Regions from separate parts of the Salinivibrio sp. PR919 genome, predicted to be linked through region 1. Evidence: predicted binding sites of a transcription regulator. Region 1 holds the regulator's gene; each other region holds the start of a gene.

Evidence for each region. Region 1 encodes CRP, which controls carbon source genes, mostly activating them, when cyclic AMP is high. Its sites were predicted from a motif close to TGTGANNNNNNTCACA; they were not measured.
Region 2: a site for CRP is predicted at 6,349-6,364, ahead of gltB (glutamate synthase large subunit). Genes of this name have one in related genera too.
Region 3: a site for CRP is predicted at 3,375-3,390, ahead of BZG83_RS01810 (NupC/NupG family nucleoside CNT transporter). Genes of this name have one in related genera too.

What each region holds. Positions count from the first base shown of each region.
Region 1 is NZ_MUFL01000021.1:14,292-22,097, reverse strand. It holds gene BZG83_RS05990 (aspartate aminotransferase family protein) at 45-1,262, shown strand; gene astA (arginine N-succinyltransferase) at 1,292-2,314, shown strand; gene astD (succinylglutamate-semialdehyde dehydrogenase) at 2,317-3,795, shown strand; gene BZG83_RS05975 (DUF1338 domain-containing protein) at 3,806-4,600, shown strand; gene BZG83_RS05970 (hypothetical protein) at 4,652-5,518, opposite strand; gene crp (cAMP-activated global transcriptional regulator CRP) at 5,647-6,279, opposite strand; gene BZG83_RS05960 (phosphoribulokinase) at 6,531-7,400, opposite strand; gene BZG83_RS05955 (YheU family protein) at 7,460-7,678, opposite strand.
Region 2 is NZ_MUFL01000030.1:15,470-23,177, forward strand. It holds gene BZG83_RS07760 (putative 4-hydroxy-4-methyl-2-oxoglutarate aldolase) at 1-25, opposite strand, end outside; gene BZG83_RS07765 (DUF3293 domain-containing protein) at 36-467, opposite strand; gene arcA (two-component system response regulator ArcA) at 892-1,611, shown strand; gene arcB (aerobic respiration two-component sensor histidine kinase ArcB) at 1,676-4,024, opposite strand; gene BZG83_RS07780 (GGDEF domain-containing protein) at 4,045-5,823, opposite strand; gene gltB (glutamate synthase large subunit) at 6,450-7,708, shown strand, end outside.
Region 3 is NZ_MUFL01000005.1:58,651-63,118, forward strand. It holds gene BZG83_RS01800 (DUF294 nucleotidyltransferase-like domain-containing protein) at 1-1,025, opposite strand, end outside; gene BZG83_RS01805 (BCCT family transporter) at 1,203-2,819, opposite strand; gene BZG83_RS01810 (NupC/NupG family nucleoside CNT transporter) at 3,461-4,468, shown strand, end outside.

The DNA.
Region 1 (7,806 bases):
TGTAAATACTATGCGTCATGGAAAAAACACAGAAGGATTGAGTGATGACGATGGACAAAAAAGTAGAACGTAAACTCTTTGATGAAGTGATGGTACCTTGCTACAACCCGATGCCCATGATCCCAGATCACGGCAAAGGCTCCCGCATTTGGGACCAAGAAGGGCAAGAGTACGTCGACTTTGCGGGTGGGATTGCGGTGAGCTGTTTGGGCCATTGTCATCCCGTCATGGTGGATGCGTTGACTGAGCAAGCTCAAAAGCTTTGGCACTTAAGCAACGTCATGACGAATGCACCTGCATTGCGTCTTGCAAAGCGCCTCACTGAGTTGTCATTTGCGGATCGTGTTTTCTACGCAAACTCTGGCGCCGAAGCGAACGAAGCAGCGCTAAAGTTGGCGCGCCGCTGGGCAAAAGAAGAACACGGCGAGCACAAAAGCGAAATCATTGCGTTTAGCAAAGGTTTCCATGGTCGCACCTTCTTCACGGTCACCGTGGGCGGTCAACCTGCTTATTCTGACGGTTTTGGTCCTAAGCCGGGTGATATTACCCACCTGCCATACAATGACTTAGCAGCGCTGGCTGATCATATCTCCGATCGCACTTGTGCGGTGATGATGGAGCCACTGCAAGGTGAAGGCGGCATTATTCCTCCAGAGCCGGGTTTCTTGGAAGGTGTACGTGAGCTGTGTGACAAACACAATGCCTTGCTGATCTTCGATGAAGTGCAAACCGGTAATGGCCGTACGGGCACCTTCTATGCGTATCAACAATCGGGCGTCGCTCCCGATATCTTAGCCACCGCTAAGTCACTGGGTGGGGGGATCCCGATTGGTGCCATGTTGACCACCGAAGCCCTAGCGGCACACATGAAACCGGGGACGCATGGCTCAACCTATGGCGGTAACCCCTTGGCATGTGCGGTCGCAGAAGCGGTGGTGGACGAAGTGACCAAACCCGAGGTTCTTGACGGTGTTATTGAGCGCGAACAGTGGTTCCGCGATGGTCTAGAAGCGATCAACGATAAATACGGCATCTTCAGTGAAGTGCGCGGTAAAGGTTTGTTGCTTGGCGCGGCACTCAACAAGGAGTGGGAAGGGCGTGCGCGAGACATCTTAGTGGCGGCCGGTGAGGAAGGCTTGCTGGTGCTGGTCGCGGGCCCGAATGTGGTGCGTTTCACCCCATCATTGGTGATTACCAAAGCGGATATTGAAGAAGGTATGGCGCGCCTTGATCGTGCTATTGCGAAGGTCGTTGCTGCATAAGGCGGCCTTTACACTCGGAGGGATTTGAGATGTTAGTTATTCGGCCTATCCGTGCGTCAGATTTTGATGCACTGATGTTGTGTGCGGAAGAGTCCGGTCATGGATTTACCTCATTGCCGGTTGATGCCGATTTGCTACAAGGACGTATCAACAATTCGCTAGAAAGCTTTGCCAAGCACGTCACTAGCCCTGGCATGGAAGGCTACCTGATGGTGGCCGAAGATACCGAAACAGGTGAGGTTGCGGGCACCACGGGGATCGAGGCGGCAATCGGCCTCGATAGCCCCTTTTATAGTTATCACTTAACTAAAGTGGTGCACTCATCGCGCAAGCTCAATGTCCATAACATTGTTGAAGTGCTGACGTTTGGTAACAACTACACCGGAGCGACGGAAATTTGCACCCTGTTTTTGCGTCCTGAGTTTCGAGGTGGCCTCAACGGTAAACTGCTTTCCAAGTGTCGCTTCTTGATGCTCGCTGAGTTTCCTGAGCGCTTTGCGGATGTGATTTTTGCCGAAATGCGTGGCGTGTCTGATGATGATGGCAATTCGCCGTTCTGGCAGTGGCTTAAGGACAACTTCTTTTCGATTGACTTTACTTTGGCCGATTACCTAACCGGTATCGGTGCGAAAGGGTTTATTGCCGACTTAATGCCTAAGTTGCCGATTTACGTCAGTCTGTTGAGTGAAGAAGCGCGTGCTGTGATTGGACAAGTGCACCCGAAAACACGGCCAGCACTGCGTCTGTTGGAGAAAGAAGGCTTTTCATGCCGAGGATATGTGGACATCTTTGATGCCGGTCCAACGGTCGAGTGTTTGCGCCACAATATCGAATCGGTCCGCCATTCATTTAATGCGACGGCTAGCGTGCGTGAGCATAGCAGTGCTCAGCACTACTTAATTTCGAATACCGATTTTGCGGGCTTCCGCGCGACTGCGGCGAAAGCGGCACTTGATCCGGAAACCAATCACGTTGTGATTGCGCCAGAGGTTGCCGAAGCGCTGCAAGTTAAAGACGGCGATCGACTCCGTTTGATCGCGATGGAGGAGTAAGGATGACACATCAAACCGCAGGCCATTTGATCAATGGTGAATGGACGCCGGGTGAAGGCGACGTCATGACTTCGCTAAACCCTTTTGATAGCCGTTGTATTTGGCAAGGCAATGAAGCCACGAAACCGCAGGTTGAACAAGCGGTAAGCGCGGCACGACAAGCCTTTCTTACTTGGCGGAATACCGATTTTGCCGAGCGCCAAGCCTTGGTAGAACGCTTCGCTGAAATTGTGAAAGCCAATACCGACGATCTGGCGCGTACCATCGCTGAAGAAACCGGTAAGCCATTTTGGGAAACCAAAACCGAAGTGGGCGCCATGGTGGGTAAAATTGCCATTTCGCTGCGCGCTTACCATGAACGTACAGGATCGCGGGAAAAAGACGTCAATGGTACGCAAGCTGTACTGCGGCATCGTCCCCTTGGTGTGATGGCAGTGTTTGGGCCGTATAATTTCCCCGGTCACTTGCCTAATGGCCATATTGTCCCGGCACTATTGGCCGGAAACAGTGTGGTTTTCAAGCCATCCGAACTGACGCCTAAAGTGGCTGAACAAACCCTTGGCTACTGGTTAGAAGCCGGTCTACCTGCTGGGCTGATTAACTTGGTGCAAGGGGGTCGTGATACCGGCGAAGCGCTAGCACAAGCGCGAGGTATTGATGGCCTTCTATTTACCGGGAGTGCCAACACCGGACACATCCTCCATCGCCAGTTTGCCGGCCAACCGGACAAAATGCTGGCATTGGAAATGGGGGGCAATAACCCACTGGTTATCAGTGATAAACATAGTGGTGTGGATGCCACGGTTTATACCATTATTCAATCGGCTTACCTCAGTGCCGGTCAGCGTTGTACGTGTGCACGTCGTTTGCTTCTTCCTAAAGGGGAGGTGGGTGACAAGATCTTGGCGCGCTTGGCAGCGTGGACTAAAACGATCCGTGTGGGCGGCCAATTCGATGATCCGGCGCCCTTTATGGGCGCACAGATCTCTGTGGCGGCAGCCGAAGGGATCTTAGCCACTCAGCAAAAACTGATCGATCTCGGTGGCAAGCCAGTCGTCGCTTGTGAACATCGCCATGATGCCGTGATCTCGCCGGGGATCATTGATGTTAGCGGGATCGCCGAGTTACCCGATGAAGAATACTTCGGTCCTTTATTGCAGGTGCAGCGTTACACCGATATGGCCGATGCATTGACGAAAGCGAATGATACCCGCTACGGCTTATCGGCAGGCCTTATCAGTGACGACGATGGTGAATGGCAATACTTCCTTGACCATATTCGCGCCGGTATTGTAAACCGTAACCGTCAATTGACCGGTGCCAGTGGGGATGCACCATTTGGTGGTCCGGGCGCGTCGGGTAACCTGCGTCCAAGTGCTTATTATGCCGCCGATTATTGTGCCTACCCTATGGCATCGATGGAAGGCGAGCAGGTCACCTTGCCCGAGAGCTTTGCGCCGGGGATCACGCCTCTTGATTAAGGAGAACAACATGGATAGTTGCCAAGCGTTATTTGACAGACTGTGGCAAGACTACACCCAGCGTCTTTGCCCTTCTGCGCAGAAAGTGCATGGGTTGCTCGAAGAAGGCCAACCCCTGATCAATGATCACATTGCACTGCGCACCTTTGCACTGCCTAATGTAGGGCTGGACAAGCTTGCCCGTCCTTTTATTGCGTTGGGCTATGAACCGAAAGGTGAGTACACCTTTGAAGCGAAGAAGCTCAACGCACGTCACTACGAGCATCCCGACCCTTTGATGCCGAAAGTGTTTATTAGTGAATTGATGGTGGGCCAATGCTCGACAACATTGCAATCCATCGTGCGCGACTTAGTGGCGAATGTAGACGATGATGCGCTGAAAGGGAGCGATTTTCTTCATCAAGGACGTTTGTGGGAGTTGGATTGGCAAACCTACAAGACGTTAGCGGATGAAAGTGAATATGCAGCTTGGGTGGCAGCGCATGGCTATGGGGCGAACCACTTTACCGTCAGCGTGAATCAGCTGAACAACCATGATAGCTGTCAAGCGGTTAACGATACCTTGCGCCAAAATGGTTTTACCATTAACGAATCTGGCGGGGAGGTCAAAGGGGATGCATCAGTCTTTTTGGAGCAATCCTCGACGATGGCTGATCGCGTGCCGGTGCAATTTAGCGATGCACGCCATGATATTCCGGGGGGGTTCTACGAGTTTGCGAAACGGTATCCGCTTCCGGACGGTGAACTTTATCAAGGTTTTGTCGCCGCCTCGGCTGATAAAATCTTTGAAAGTACGCATCAATAGTGGCGAGAGAAGAAAAGGAGAGCGATGCTCTCCTTTTTTGGGTGGCTGTGTTTAGCGACTTTCAATATCGAGCCAGAATTTATCGTCAATCGCCTGAGTTTCATTACTCAGATGTGGGTTGTCGACGCGAATAAAGGTGCGCTCACCAATATTGGCTTTCTCAAAGGTCTCTTTTACCAGAGGCGCATTCTCAAAAAATTCGATGAAGGATCCGTCTTGATAGGCGGCCGCAAAGGCATCATTGAGCATGGTCGCCACCTCTGGGTTTTGGGGCGATACAAACAAGAACATCGGGAAGCGATAGATCAGCATTAAGTGCGGATCGACCAACAGATTTGCATATTGAGGTCGCTCTGCCAGTTCGCTAAAAGGTTCGATAAGCGCACGCGGGAAGAGGTCTGCCCGTCCGGTATCGACGGCTTTAAAGATATTCTCAAAGCTTGAAATTTCTCGAACCCGAAATCCCGCTGACTGCAAGACCTTCACATCGGCCCAGCCTTGCCCTTGGATCATGGTCAGATTATTGAGCCCTGCTTGGTCACTGATTTGTGCAAGCTTGGGTTCGGTGGCTTGATTAGTAATGAACAAGCGATGGCCTAAGAGACCCCGAAAAACTGGATAACGGATGGGAAGTAACTCTGACTCAAGGGTACGGTCGGCCCCGAGCCAATCTACCGTCAGTCGTCCTTGTTTCAGCATTTCTACTTTACGAGACTGAGAGCCAATTTGGCCTTGAAAGGCCTGTAACGTGACAGACTCACCCGATTTTTCCGCTAAAAACTCAATCAAGTCGATAGCGTATAAATCGAGGGCAGAGCCAGCCCGTGGTTCTGGGTGGACAATGGTGATATTCGCCGCAGCAGTTGAAGAAACCGCCGCGAGTAGCAATGCAGCAAGGGTGTGACGTAAGCTTCTCATAAACGACATCCTGTTAATCAGTTGTTAGATGGGTCGTTTTTGAAGTGTAGAACTTAGGTAATGAGTTTCCAGTCAATAAAAATAAAAAACCGACGCAAAAGCGCCGGTTTTATCGCAACACGCGAGGATTAGCGTGTGCCGTAAACCACAATGGTTTTACCGTGAGCTGAGATAAGATTCTGCTCTTCCAGCATTTTAAGGATACGCCCAACCGTCTCACGCGAACAGCCAACAATTTGACCGATTTCCTGACGCGTGATCTTGATTTGCATGCCGTCAGGGTGAGTCATGGCGTCAGGTTGCTTCGCCAAGTTCAGTAGGGTTTGTGCAATGCGGCCGGTCACGTCCAGGAAGGCAAGGTCTCCCACTTTCTGGCTGGTCACTTGCAGGCGACGCGCCATCTGAGAGGAGAGACGCATCAAAATGTCTGGGTTAACTTGGATCAGCTGGCGGAATTTCTTGAATGAAATTTCTGCCACTTCGCAAGGTGATTTCGCACGTACCCATGCGGTGCGCTCTTGGTCCTCTTCGAACAGACCAAGTTCGCCGATGAAGTCACCTTGGTTAAGGTAAGACAGGATCATCTCCTTGCCTTCTTCATCTTTGATTAGTACGGCCACAGAACCTTTCACGATGTAGTACAAGGTCTCCGCCTTTTCCCCTGCATGGATCAGAGTACTTTTGGACGGGTACTTGTGAATATGACAATGTGAAAGGAACCACTCGAGTGTAGGGTCTGTTTGAGGTTTTCCTGGAACCATATAACTTATTTCCTCTGCATGTGTTGCCCGGCAACGACGTCCTGTCTTTGTCTGAATGGAAACCCATCAGTCCAATGCACAGAATACGAGGTCTTGGCGCAGGCTACAAGCTCACTGTATGTTAACAAGAGTGTATCTTTTTTCTATCTGGATTTCTTGATTTTGATCTAAGCCAACCGCCTAAAAATTCGGCAAAAATGTGGCTAAGATCACGACCTGAGAAGTAATACACGTTAAGTGCGCTACGGCGCTTAACCTATCTTGCCTTTCTCAATCAACTGTTGGATCAAGGGGCGAATAATCAGCTCCATCGCAAATCCCATTTTACCGCCGGGCACGACCAGCGTGTTGTGCCGAGACATAAAGGCGCCACTGATCATTTGCAGTAAATAAGGAAAATCGACGTTCTTCATGCCACGAAAGCGGATCACGACAAAACTTTCGTCGAGTGACGGGATCCCTTTTGCATTCAGCGGGTTAGATGTATCTACGGTTGGGACGCGTTGGAAGTTAATATGCGTGCGAGAAAACTGCGGCGTAATATAGTGCAAGTAATCGTCCATGGAACGCACAATGGAGTCCGTAACGGCCTCGCGGGAATGGCCGCGGTCGCGCGTATCGCGGACAAACTTTTGAATCCACTCCAAGTTAACGATAGGCACCATGCCGATCAGTAAATCAACATGTTGGGCGACATTGACGTCACCATCCACCACTCCGCCATGCAAGCCTTCATAAAATAATACGTCGGTATTTTCAGGCAGATCTTGCCAGGGAGTGAAGGTGCCCGGCATTTGATTATAAGGCACGGCTTCATCAAAGGTGTGTAGATAACGACGATACTTGCCGGTGCCTTGTTCGCCATATTCTTTAAAAAATTGCTCAAGGCGTGGGAAGTCGTTGGCCGTGGGGCCAAAGTAGCTAATATGACGACCTTGTTCACGTGCTTTACGGATCTCAACATCCATCTCTGGCCGCGTGAAGCGGTGAAAGCTATCGCCCTCTAACCAAGAGGCTTTGATGTTCATCATATTGAACATCTTGCGAAACGCTTCGGAGGTCGTGGTTGTGCCTGCGCCAGATGAACCGGTCACAGCGATGATTGGGTGTTTAGCCGACATGACGAGCCCTGTCATTGATCAGTCTGAATTTACACCGCAGCCCACAATGGGAGGCGGTGTTACGGTCTGAGATCGCGCTGACGACGAATATCCACTGTCTCATGCAGCTCAGAGTATACAATCACGGCATCGCCGGATTTTAATTGTTCGCGCACTTGTTCAACTTTCTCAGCAAAGCTGACTTCCTGCTCACCGTAATCTGTCCCTTCCCGCAACACAAAGTGCTCAATTAAATTGGTCAAGGTTTCGGCTGGCACAGATTGCCATGGAACCATCATACTACATCACCTTTTGCTGACACCTAGATGGCACGGACGCCATCTCCGTGCTTAGGTTGTGAATTAGCTCCCATTTTACCGAATTATGCGCGTAGGTGCAGTGTATCTATGTCGATTCAGTCACAATT
Region 2 (7,708 bases), on a different contig from region 1:
ATAAATCAGGTAGCCTATCGTCCATGATGCTCTCCTTAGTCCATTGATGAGTCTGTCAACTCCAGCAGGGATGAAAACGTCACGCCTAGTGACTGCGGCGCAAAATCTGTCATCAGTGCAGGCAGTAACCATAATGTATCCTCCTCCACCCAATAAATCGCGTTTTGCTGCCACGTTTTCGCCAATGCAATCGCTTCGTCTTGACTCAGGGCAACCGCAAAGCCCGGCTCAAACCAGCTGCCATCAGGTGCCCCACCATGCATTGCCCAATAGCGGATCCCCGCTTTCTCCATCTCATCCGCGAGTTGACGATTACGTAATTGATTCTCTTTCTCAGATAAAGGTTGGCTACGAGGGTTAAATGCGGTAAGAATGGCAAAAGAGCGGACACTGGGTGCTTGGGGTGCCCGAAATGCGATCTGCTGGTAAGTTTTCCACAAATCGCTGGCGTTATTCTGATCACACATTATTTACACCTGTTCGTTACTAACATTATGCTTAATTGCTAATTATGCGCTAGTATTCATAAAGTTAAACGGGAAGTTGACCCTAATCACCAACAAAGATGCTTTTGATTGGGGTCAATAAAGGATGAAAAAAATCATCAACGTTCACCGTAATATATTGTTAGCGCGCTGTTAAATGAATACAATTAGCGGCAATCAATGGATATAACAGTGATTGCCTCTGAGGCTTACGAGGGCCGATAACGCCCCACCTCAACTGGAACACACGGTGCGTTGTCTAGCATCGACACACACCTCTCTATGGATGGCGTGCCATATGTTGATTGCGAGGCATCCTCTCGCAATTTTGTAAATTTTTTTCATGGGCTAGTGGAACTAGACTGTGAAGTGCAACCGGATTCTATTTAGATATTAGGTATCGCCAATGCAAACCCCGCAAATTCTGATTGTAGAAGATGAACAAGTCACACGTAACACGCTGAAAAGTATCTTTGAAGCGGAAGGTTACAATGTCTTTGAAGCCAGCGATGGCGACGAGATGCATCAAGTCCTATCCAATCATCAAGTGCACTTGGTGATTATGGACATCAACTTGCCCGGTAAAAACGGTCTATTGCTCGCGCGTGAATTGCGTGAACAAGGCGACATGGCATTGATGTTCTTGACGGGCCGTGACAACGAGGTCGACAAAATCCTAGGGCTGGAAATTGGTGCCGATGACTACATCACCAAGCCATTTAACCCTCGTGAATTGACCATTCGTGCACGTAACTTGTTAACCCGTGCGATGAGTAGCGTGAACGGTGGTGAAGAAAAACGCAACGTTGAACAGTATGTGTTTAATGGTTGGGTTCTTGATATCAACAGCCGCTCTTTGATTAACCCTGAAGGCGAGTCGTTCAAATTGCCGCGTTCAGAGTTTCGTGCCCTGCTGCACTTCTGTGAAAACCCAGGCAAAATCCAGACCCGTGCTGAGCTGTTGAAAAAGATGACAGGTCGCGAGCTAAAGCCGCATGACCGTACTGTGGATGTCACAATTCGTCGTATTCGTAAGCACTTCGAATCACACAGCGACACCCCAGAGATCATTGCCACCATTCATGGTGAAGGCTATCGCTTCTGTGGTGAGCTCGAAGATCAATAAGTTGCACACCCAATATGAATAAGGCGCCTGATGGCGCCTTTTTTGTTTAGCTTATTGGTGGCGTTTAGGAGGATTGCTCATCTAACCATGCTTTTAACACCGTCAGATCGTGCTGATAGCCTACTTTAATTTCATCAACCCAATCGGCAATATTCTCCCACCACGCAGGTAACTCGGGAGACTGCGCTTTTTGAGCCACTTTTTGCACATGCTTTAAGCCCACTGAGCCTGCCGCACCTTTAATTTTATGCGCTTCCGACACAATGCCATCTTGGTCGCGTGCGGTCATATTCGAATCAAGAATCGCGATGTATTCCGGCATCAATTGTTCAAACATTTCAATGCTTTTTCGCACAGGCTCGGTGCCAACCAGCTCGACATAGCCGGTGAGCATGTCCATATCCAACAGCTTTTCCGCTTGCTCGCTTGCGACTGGCCGCGTCGACGCACTCTCGTCAGTCACCGCTTCTTGCCCCTCCGCCAGCGCATAACGCTCAATCACTTGGCTAAGTGCCGCGACACTAATCGGCTTGCTGATTGCATCATCCATGCCTTTGTCGATGTACTCGCCTTTGTCTTTGATCACATTGGCGGTTAATGCAACAAGTGGTGGTAAGCTCGACTGTGTTTCGCGTAATGTTGCTGCAATATCAAAGCCGGTCATATCCGGTAATTGAATATCTAACAACAGTAAATCAAACGCCCCCGGCATAAAGGTGTTGAGTGCCGACTGACCATCTCGCGCAACGGTCACCTCATGGCCTAGACTTTCCAATAAATTGGTAGCGACCGTGATATTCAGCTCAATATCTTCGACAAGCAAAATGCGTAAGCGGCTATCGCTGCGCGTGGGCAGTTGGACTTCATCATCCGCAGGCTCACTCAAAGGCACGGAAACCGTGACGGTAAAGGTACTCCCTTCGCCTTCTTCACTATCGACGGTAATGTCGCCTCCCATCATGCGTGCTAACTGGCGAGATACGGCAAGTCCAATCCCGGTTCCCACAGCATGCAAGTTTTCTTCGCCTTGTTTTACCTGATAGTACATGGCAAAAATTTTATCTTGCTCATCAGCAGGGATCCCCACCCCGCTGTCTTCAACTTCAAAGCAAAGATGCGCGTTGTCGTCCTCCACATCTGCACTGACGGTGATGATCACACAGCCTTGCTTGGTGAACTTGACCGCATTCCCGACCAGATTCCACAAAATTTGCCGTAGTCGTGTCGCATCCACGGCGACAAATTCCGGCAAATCTGTCACCCGTTCAAGCTCAAAACGCAGCCCTTTTTGCTCCGCCATCAGGCCAGAGATGTTTTCAATCTCAGTAACAAATTCACGCAGATCGATGCTAGTGGGATACAAGGACAGCCGGTTTCGATCGGATTTATCTAAATCGATAATATCGTTGAAAATATTACCCAAGGTGATGGCACTGACGTAAATGGTACGTAAGTAATTGCGTTGATCATCATCCAGCGGCGAGTCCAATAGCATGCGGCTCAACCCGACAATCCCATTAAGCGGTGTGCGCAGCTCGTGGCTGATGGTGGAGATAAAGGCGGTTTTATCTCGGCTCGCTTTCTCCAATGCATCTTGATAACGCTTACGTTCGGTGATTTCACGGCCAAAGCCCAGCAATCCCAAATGACGCCCGTCTCGCGCAAAGAAAGGGACTTTGCGCAGTTCAAAATAGGCCTTGCGTCCATCTTGATACTCAAGCCATTGCTCGTAGGTAATGGAGACATTGTTATCAAAGACTTGCTGATCGGTCTCCACCACTTTCGCGGCGATATCCTCGCGATAGACATCCCACGGCGTCAGGCCCTTCAGCGCCTTCTCTTTATAGCCGGTCAGCTCTTCCATCGCGCGGTTACAGCCGGAGAACTGCCCCTTCGCATTGCGGTAATAAATCAGATCCGGCGACGCATCAATAAACGAGCGCAGCAATGCGGTTTGCTCGGCCAGCTCTAGCTGAGCTTTTTCCCGCTGATACACCTCGTTTTCTAGATCCTTGATCGCCTCTTGGCGCGCACTCTCAGCTTTTTTACGCTCGTCGATTTCTAAATTCAGTTGCTCAATATTTTCGGTCAATTGCCGGTTAAGACGCATGTCTCGCGCACGCATCTCTTCTAATTTAGACACCAGCTTAGATAAGCGCTGCCTCGATTCTTCCAGCTGATCCACCACCACGGACAAAAAATAAACCGCCCAAGGGGTGATCACCAGGCCGAAGAAAATCGAGCGGATAATGTCGATATTTTGCACCGTGCCTTCCAGCACCAAGGTGATGCCCACTTGCACCACCACGGCCAGTGCCACAAGCGCGAGTGCAAGTAGCATGCTGAAGCGGACAATGCCCAGCTTGACCAGCAAATCAACATAATACTGCGCTAATACTTTGAGTTGTTTCATAAAGGCTTACTACACGCCAGTTAAGAGTGGAAGTGTTCATGCTCAGGGCGTCGCGCATCGCTCTCTGTGGCGCTAGACGTTGGTCCCATTAAGCTGACTTGATTGCGCCCCAGCCGCTTCGCCTGGTACATGGCTAAGTCGGCTTGATGGATAAGCTCCCCATAATCCCCTTCGGGTGAGGGGATCATACACGCAACGCCCAGACTCGCGGTCATCACCGCTGCGACCGGGGAATACTGATGCGCGATTTCACGCTCGGCCAACGCCGCCCTTGCCCGCTCGGCAACTAAAGCAGCCCCATCAAGCTCAGTGTGAGGCAATACAATAGCAAATTCCTCTCCACCATAACGTGCGACCGCATCAAGTGGTCGATTAATCGCCGATTTAAAAGCGTTCGCCACTTGCTGCAAGGCCCAGTCGCCTTGTTGATGGCCATAATTATCGTTGTAAAGTTTGAAATGGTCGATGTCACAGAGGATCAAGGCAAGCGGTGTTTGTTCACGGGCGTGTGACCGCCATAACTTGCGCAATTGCTCATCAAAGCTGCGTCGATTCGCCACTTGGGTCAAACTATCCACGAAGCTCATTTCTTGGAATGACATGATCGCATCCGCTAGCTGTTGTTGGGTGTGCTTACGTTCGGTGATATCGCGCGCCATCACCAGTACTGCAAAGCTGTCAGTCACCGGATCATCAATACGCGATTTCGTCACTTCAAACCAAGTTTGCTCGCCGCTGGGCCGCCAAATCACATCTTCATAGGTAACGGTTTCCCCAGTATCCAGTACATGCTGATCGCGCTGACGATGCTGATCAAAAATATCTGCATCGACGACCTCTTGCGCTGGAGAGGTCTCAAGCGCTTCAATGGAGACCCCGAGCGCATCGGCATAGGCTTGATTACAGGCAAGGTGGTAATAGTCCTGATCAAAGATGCCAATCGGATCCACACTGGCATTAAAAATCGCGCTCAGTAAATTGCTCCGTTGCTGAAGCGCTTGCTCAGCCGATTGGCGATGATGCACCTCGCGTTGCAAACTTTGCTGCATTTGGTGCCAGTCGGTCACATCATGACTGATGCTCAAGGTGCCAACCACCTGTTGCTGATCATTTTTAAGCGCCGTGATATTAGTTTCGAGCAAACAGCTTTCGCCGTTTAACTGCGATGCCCAAGTACGCACCGTCTTTGAGCCAGACAACGGCTGATCGGCATGCCACATAATGCCCTCTTGCTCGCGGCCTCGCCAAAAGCGGTCAAAGGCCGCATTGGTTCCCACCACATTGCCATCGACATCTTGAAAGCAAACCAATTCAGCCAACGAATTAATCACGCTAAGCAAAACACCATGTTCTTGATGCTGTAACTGCCATTGCGCGTGGCGCGCCAGCGGTGCTAGCGACACTAACCATGCTTTTTTACGCCGACAACGAATGGGTAAGCCCGACAAGCGCACGCCAATGCGTACTCGATTCGCGCCAGGCGCTTTGACCTTAGCTTCGACATTAGAGAAAGGACGTGGCCACTGCTGAGCAACAATGAAGGCGCGTACCGCTTGTCGTTGGTGCTCATTGGCCGTTTTAAAGTGGTTTTTGCTGTCCACCAATGAAAATGCCTCCACACAAGCAGCATTGGCATACAAGATGTCACCCTCATCGGCGGTAACAATGGCATGGGGCGTATCGAGATCAGCCATATACACTCGCCAATGGGTTAACGCGACGGTTTCTTGTCGCGCACGCCACGCGTAGCCAAGCACCGCACCTAAAACAAGAAATGTAAATAAAATGAAAAATGCCATGCGGCTCCTGTGTGATCACAACCATCCTTGATTCGCGACATCTTTTCCCGTTGCGTCGCTTATAGAAGCGCTATTTTGCCACAGTTTTCTCAAAATACATGGCTACGTGCCTCACAGGTTTTTACTGTCAGTTGTCATTTTTTTACATCAAATCACAGCGTATCTTGCTATGAAACTGAAGACATAAAACGCACCCTGCTTTATTTCTTTCTTTGGTTAGAATTTATGCTCGAATTTGGCCTTAAATTAATAATTATTTAACAAAACAGCATAAACGCGAATAGCTATTATTCCCGAAAAAATTGGCACAAAACCTGAAAATATCAGGTGTTTAATTGACATCACACCAAGCTTCATGGTGCATAAAGGCTGCATAATAAAATTTGACCTTTAACTGCTTTGCCGTTAATTTGAAAGGTCGCTGAATAGCGCTTTCTGGATACGGCAGGCTAGGCATCGCGTTGAAAATCAGTAATTTAATTACTTACAAGCACGCGATTTTCCCGTTAAAAAAACACAACATAACGGGTGAGCTGTCACAGTCCTAGACGCTTTCAGAGTGGTCAGGAGGATCACGACAATAAATGCAATCACTGCGAGTGACGCAGTAGCAAGGGAGAATTGCAATGTCGCTGTACAACCCAATGTTGGAAAAGGATAACTGTGGTTTTGGTTTGATCGCCCATCAAGAAGGTGAGCCCAGCCACAAGTTGGTTCGTACCGCCATTTCCGCACTTGATCGCATGACCCACCGCGGAGGGATTAACTCCGATGGTAAAACCGGGGACGGTTGTGGGTTATTGCTCCAAAAGCCCGACCGTTTCTTTCGCCTTATTGCCGAACAAAACCAATGGAACCTGAGCCGTTTGTATGCGGTGGGAATGCTTTTCCTGAGCACAGATCCGGTGAAAGCGCAGCGCGCCCGCGCGGTGTTTGAACAAGAAATTGGTGCCGAAACACTCTCCGTGGTTGGTTGGCGTACGGTACCAACCAACCCTGACGTGCTGGGTGAAATCGCCAAGCAATCACTCCCCGTTATCGAACAAGTCTTTATTAACGGCCCGGCCGGTTGGCGCGCACGCGATTTAGAACGTCGCCTGTATATTGCGCGCCGCCGCGCAGAGAAAGCGTTAGCTGACGACACAGATTTCTACATTACCAGTCTGTCGACCCAAACCATCGTCTACAAAGGCTTGTGTATGCCGGCAGATTTGCCGCGCTTTTACACCGATTTGGCCGATTTACGCCTCGAGTCTTCGATCTGTTTATTCCACCAGCGTTTTAGTACTAACACGCAACCACGCTGGCCGCTCGCTCAACCGTTTCGTTACCTTGCCCACAATGGTGAAATCAACACCATTGAAGGTAACCGCCAATGGGCACGAACACGGGCATACAAATTTAACTCGCCCTTATTGCCAGACCTCCATCAGGCCGCACCTTTTGTCAATGAATCAGGATCGGATTCGTCGAGCCTAGATAACATGCTTGAGGTATTTTTGTCCGGTGGCATGGATCTCTTCCGCGCCATGCGTCTACTTGTGCCGCCCGCTTGGCAAAACCATCCGGATATGGATGATGAGCTGCGTGCATTCTATGACTTTAACTCCATGCACATGGAGCCATGGGATGGTCCTGCCGGTATTGTGATGTCTGACGGCCGTTATGCAGCTTGTAATCTCGACCGCAACGGCTTGCGCCCTGCGCGTTATGTGGTCACTAAAGATAAATTCATCACCCTCGCCTCTGAAATTGGCATTTGGGATTACGCGCCTGATGAGGTCGCTGAAAAAGGGCGTGTTGGCCCGGGTGAATTGCTGGTGATCGATACCCGAGAAGGCAAAATTTGGCACTCAGCGGAAATCGATAATGAACTGAAAAGTCG
Region 3 (4,468 bases), on a different contig from region 1:
TCTTCTGCTAACTCCAACAGGCGCTGCTTAAAACTGCGGCCAATCACGGACATCGCAGACCCAATCATGTGTGAGTTCGCGTCCTCATTGACCATACGTACAAAGCAATCTTTGACTTGTTTGGCTAACACCACTAAATCGTCCACCGATTGTTGGCGGAAAATACTGGCGACGAGGAACAAGCTGTTTTGCGATTCGTAACGTGCAATATCCGATAGTGCGACCACACCCAGTGGTTTGCCATGTTGCAGTACCGGTACGTGGTGGAGGTTTGAGCGCAGCATGGTGAGCATGGCTTCAAAGATGTAGGCATTATGATCGAGGGTGATCAGCTGGGGCGACATGATTTCTTGTACCGGCGTTTCATAAGGCAAGCCTTCTGCTAACACGCGATTACGTAAGTCACGATCAGTAATGATCCCCAGCACTGGATTCAGGCCAGTTTCTGGATCTGGCTCATCGCCCATCACCAAAATTGACGAGACCGCTTCTTGCGACATAACTTGGGCTGCATATTGTACCGAGTCGGTACTATCGATCATCACGGGGTCGCGAATAATCAGCTTCTTAACCTTGGACGTCGTCAGATCATTGGCTTCATTATGGCTCGATACCGCCTGACGTAATCGCGTCCGGTCTTCGACCTCGACAAAATCGGCAAAGTGTTCAAATTCATCAAACAAGCGGTTAAATGTCGCCTCAGGGATGAAGTACACCAAGGTGTCTTCGATCGCCTTGGCGGGCATACGCACCCGGTTGTTCATCAAAAGCCCCATTTGACCGAAGATATCCCCCTCGGCGATACGGTTGTACAAGGTGCCATTACGACGATACAGCTCGACAGCACCGCTACGGATCATGGCTAAATCATGAATCTCATCGCCGTAGGCAAAAATCGTCGTGCCCGCTCGGTGATAACTAATTTCGATGCTTTGCGCGACCTCAGCAACCACCTCTTCGGGAATCGATTCAAAAGGGGCGTATTGGGAAAGAAATGTCGCAATTTCAACTTGTTCAGCTTCCATGATGCTCACCTAGCGTTGCGAGAAAGTGCAAGGGTATGCGGTTGACTATTTACAATAGATGAAACCTAAAAGCGTTGTCTCACCCATCACATATCAAAGTTGTTGGTAATAAAAAAGGCAGTCCCGAGGGCCTGCCTTTTTCATCATAGCTAACTGTTAGTTACTTAGCACGTACAGTTACTTAGCGCGCGGCTCTGATGCCAACCCTTTAAACAAGGAAGCCGTCGCCACCAAGAGTACAATCGTGAACGGGAAGCCGGTTGAAACCGCCATCGCTTGTAGGGCAACCAAGCCACCACCAAGGATAAGCGCCACCGCAACTAGACCCTCGAAAGACGCCCAGAAAACACGTTGTGGCACTGGCACGTTCACTTTACCGCCTGCAGAAATGGTATCGATAACCAATGAGCCCGAGTCAGACGAGGTCACAAAGAACACGATAACCAGAATGATACCGATGAATGAGGTAATCGATGCCAACGGCAAATCATCCAACATCGCAAACAGTTTCAGTGACAGCTCTGCATCAACAACTGCGGTGTAACCTTCGTTTACAAATTGACCAATCGCGGTGCCACCGAATGCGGTCATCCATAACACACAAGCAGCAGATGGGATCAGCAATACGCAGGTGATAAACTCACGCACTGTGCGGCCACGAGATACACGCGCAATAAACATACCTACAAATGGGGACCATGAAATCCACCATGCCCAATAGAACGAAGTCCAGCCCTGCGTAAAGTTGGCATCTTCACGTGCAAACGGCATAGACAGCGCAGGCAAGTTTTGAAGGTACGCGGCGAGGTTACCAAAGAAACCGGTCAAAATGGCTAGCGTTGGACCCACTGCAATCACAAAGATAAGCAGTAGCAGCGCAAGCAGCATGTTCACTTCGGAAAGGCGTTTCACCCCTTTATCTACCCCGGCAACCACAGACAGGATGGCCATCGCGGTGATACCCATGACAAGCAGCACCTCAGTGGTGTTACCCAGTGGGGTATCAAACAGATAGTGAAGACCAGCAGACGCCTGTGATGCTCCGAGACCCAATGACGTTGCAAGGCCGAAGAGGGTCGCGATGATCGCAAGAATATCGATCACGTGGCCGGTCCAGCCCCATACACGCTCGCCAAAGAGCGGGTAAAAGACAGAACGCATGGTCAAAGGCAAACCTTTGTTGTAGGCAAACAGAGCCAGACCTAGCGCCAAGACAGCGTAGATAGCCCAAGGGTGAAGACCCCAGTGGAAAATCGTTGCAGACATACCTAGGCGTCGAGCCGCTTCAGCATCTCCGGCTGCAGCACCTAACGGTGCCCAGTCGGTACGAATACCGTTTGCATCAACAGCGGTACCGCCCAATGAGGTTTGAAAGTGTGTTAACGGCTCTGAAACACCGTAGAACATCAAACCAATACCCATACCGGCGGCAAACAACATCGCAAACCAACCCGCATAGCTATAATCCGGCTTAGCTTCTGTCCCGCCGAGACGAACGCGACCCAAAGGTGACACAATCAGCACTAGACAGGCGATAACAAAAATATTACCTGCAGAAAGGAAGAACCAGTCTAGGTTCGAGGTCAACCAACCCCGAAGATCACCAAAAACAGGGCCGATTTGGTTTTGAAATGCCAAAGTGACAAATACAAAGGCCATAATGGCCAGCCCCGAGACCATAAATACTCGGTTGTGAATATCAAAACCAAACGGGCCAAGTTTAACGGCCACGTTATCCTGACCGACCTGGTAGTCAGTATCGATCGGGTTAACTTTCCCGTCCGGTTTCATCATATCTTCATGGCTTTTATCGCTCACGAGTTAACTCCTTAGTCCGTTTGTTCGGAAGCCTGTGAGTGTCGGTGGCCTGTGCGCTCAATTGGCCTTTTCATCGCAAAACGCGGATAAAAAAGTTGACCAGCAGCAAGAACCGCAACATCCACACAGCTCACTACCCTAACATAAATGCGTAACGATTTAATTAGGGCACTAACCAAATGTCGATTTTATAACCAGCTATTAATCAATATATCCACTCAATCCCAGACTAGACGCGGCCTAGAACTCATTTGAACTCTTTATTTCAGAGCTATAAAGGATCGTGTCATACACATTCCTCTTCTAGGTTTAGCGGAAATACGCCGTATCATAAAAAGAATTCATTGATAGTGCTCACAAAAAATACCTATGTTCACCAGCAAAACTTTTGATGGATCACAAAGACATCGTGAATAGCATGCGTCTGTTCAAGTACCTATCGTGAAGCCGCTCTGAGCTCGCACGACTCGCCTACGAGCGCATAACCTCCAAGCCACAAAAATGCAAAATAATGCAACAATATGATTTATTCGTGACACTTGTCACACTGAGAAAAATAAGTACAATACCGCCGCAATCGTTTTCCATCCCAGTTTAACGTTTGCGGAGCAAGCATCATGCAATTTGGCATCGGCCTTTTGGGGATTAGCGTCCTCTTTCTTATCGCGATTGGATTTTCAGAAAATCGTCGCGCGATCAACTGGCGTACCGTCGGTGGCGCTTTCGTTATTCAAATCGTCTTTGCCGGGTTTATTATCTCCGTCCCGCTTGGTCAGCGCATTCTGGCTAACGCATCAGAAGCCGTGTCCGCAATTATTAGCTTTGGCGATATTGGTGCTGAGTTTCTATTTGGTGATCTCGCGAAATTTAAACTTGGCTTTATCTTTGCTTTCAACGTTTTACCAACTATCGTCTTTTTCTCCGCTCTGATCGCGGTGCTTTACCATTTAGGGATCATGGCTTGGATTATTCGCCTGATCGGTGGCGTACTACGACGCGTACTCGGCACCTCGCGCACTGAATCGATGTCAGCCACTGCCAATATCTTTGTCGGATCGGTAGAAGCCCCTCTTGTCGTGCGCCCTTTTCTCGCCTCAATGACGCGCTCAGAATTATTTGCAGTCATGGTCGGCGGGTTAGCCTCCGTCGCTGGAGGCACCATGGTTGGATACGCAGGCCTCGGTGTTGAAATGAAATACCTGYTCGCTGCCGCCTTTATGTCCGCACCAGCCGGTCTAATGATGGCAAAGATTATGGTCCCGCAGACCGAAGCGCCTATCAGCCATACCCAAGCGCAAGCCGAGCAAGATAACCACGATAAGCCTGTCAACTTGATCGATGCAGGCACACAAGGTGCTTTAAGTGGATTACAAATTGCGATGGCAGTCGGGGCTAGCTTACTGGCCGTGATCAGCATGATTGCGCTGATTAACGGCGGGTTGGGTAAACTTGGTCCTATGATCAATATGCCTCAGTTGAGCCTGGAGTGGATATTCGGCTATGTGTTTGCACCAGTTGCTTGGCTCATCGGTATTCCGTGGGGGGAAGCAATGACTGCGGGTACCTTGATTGGTAAGAAAATTGCGGTGAATGAATTTGTGGCGTTTGCTGATTTTATGAATCTA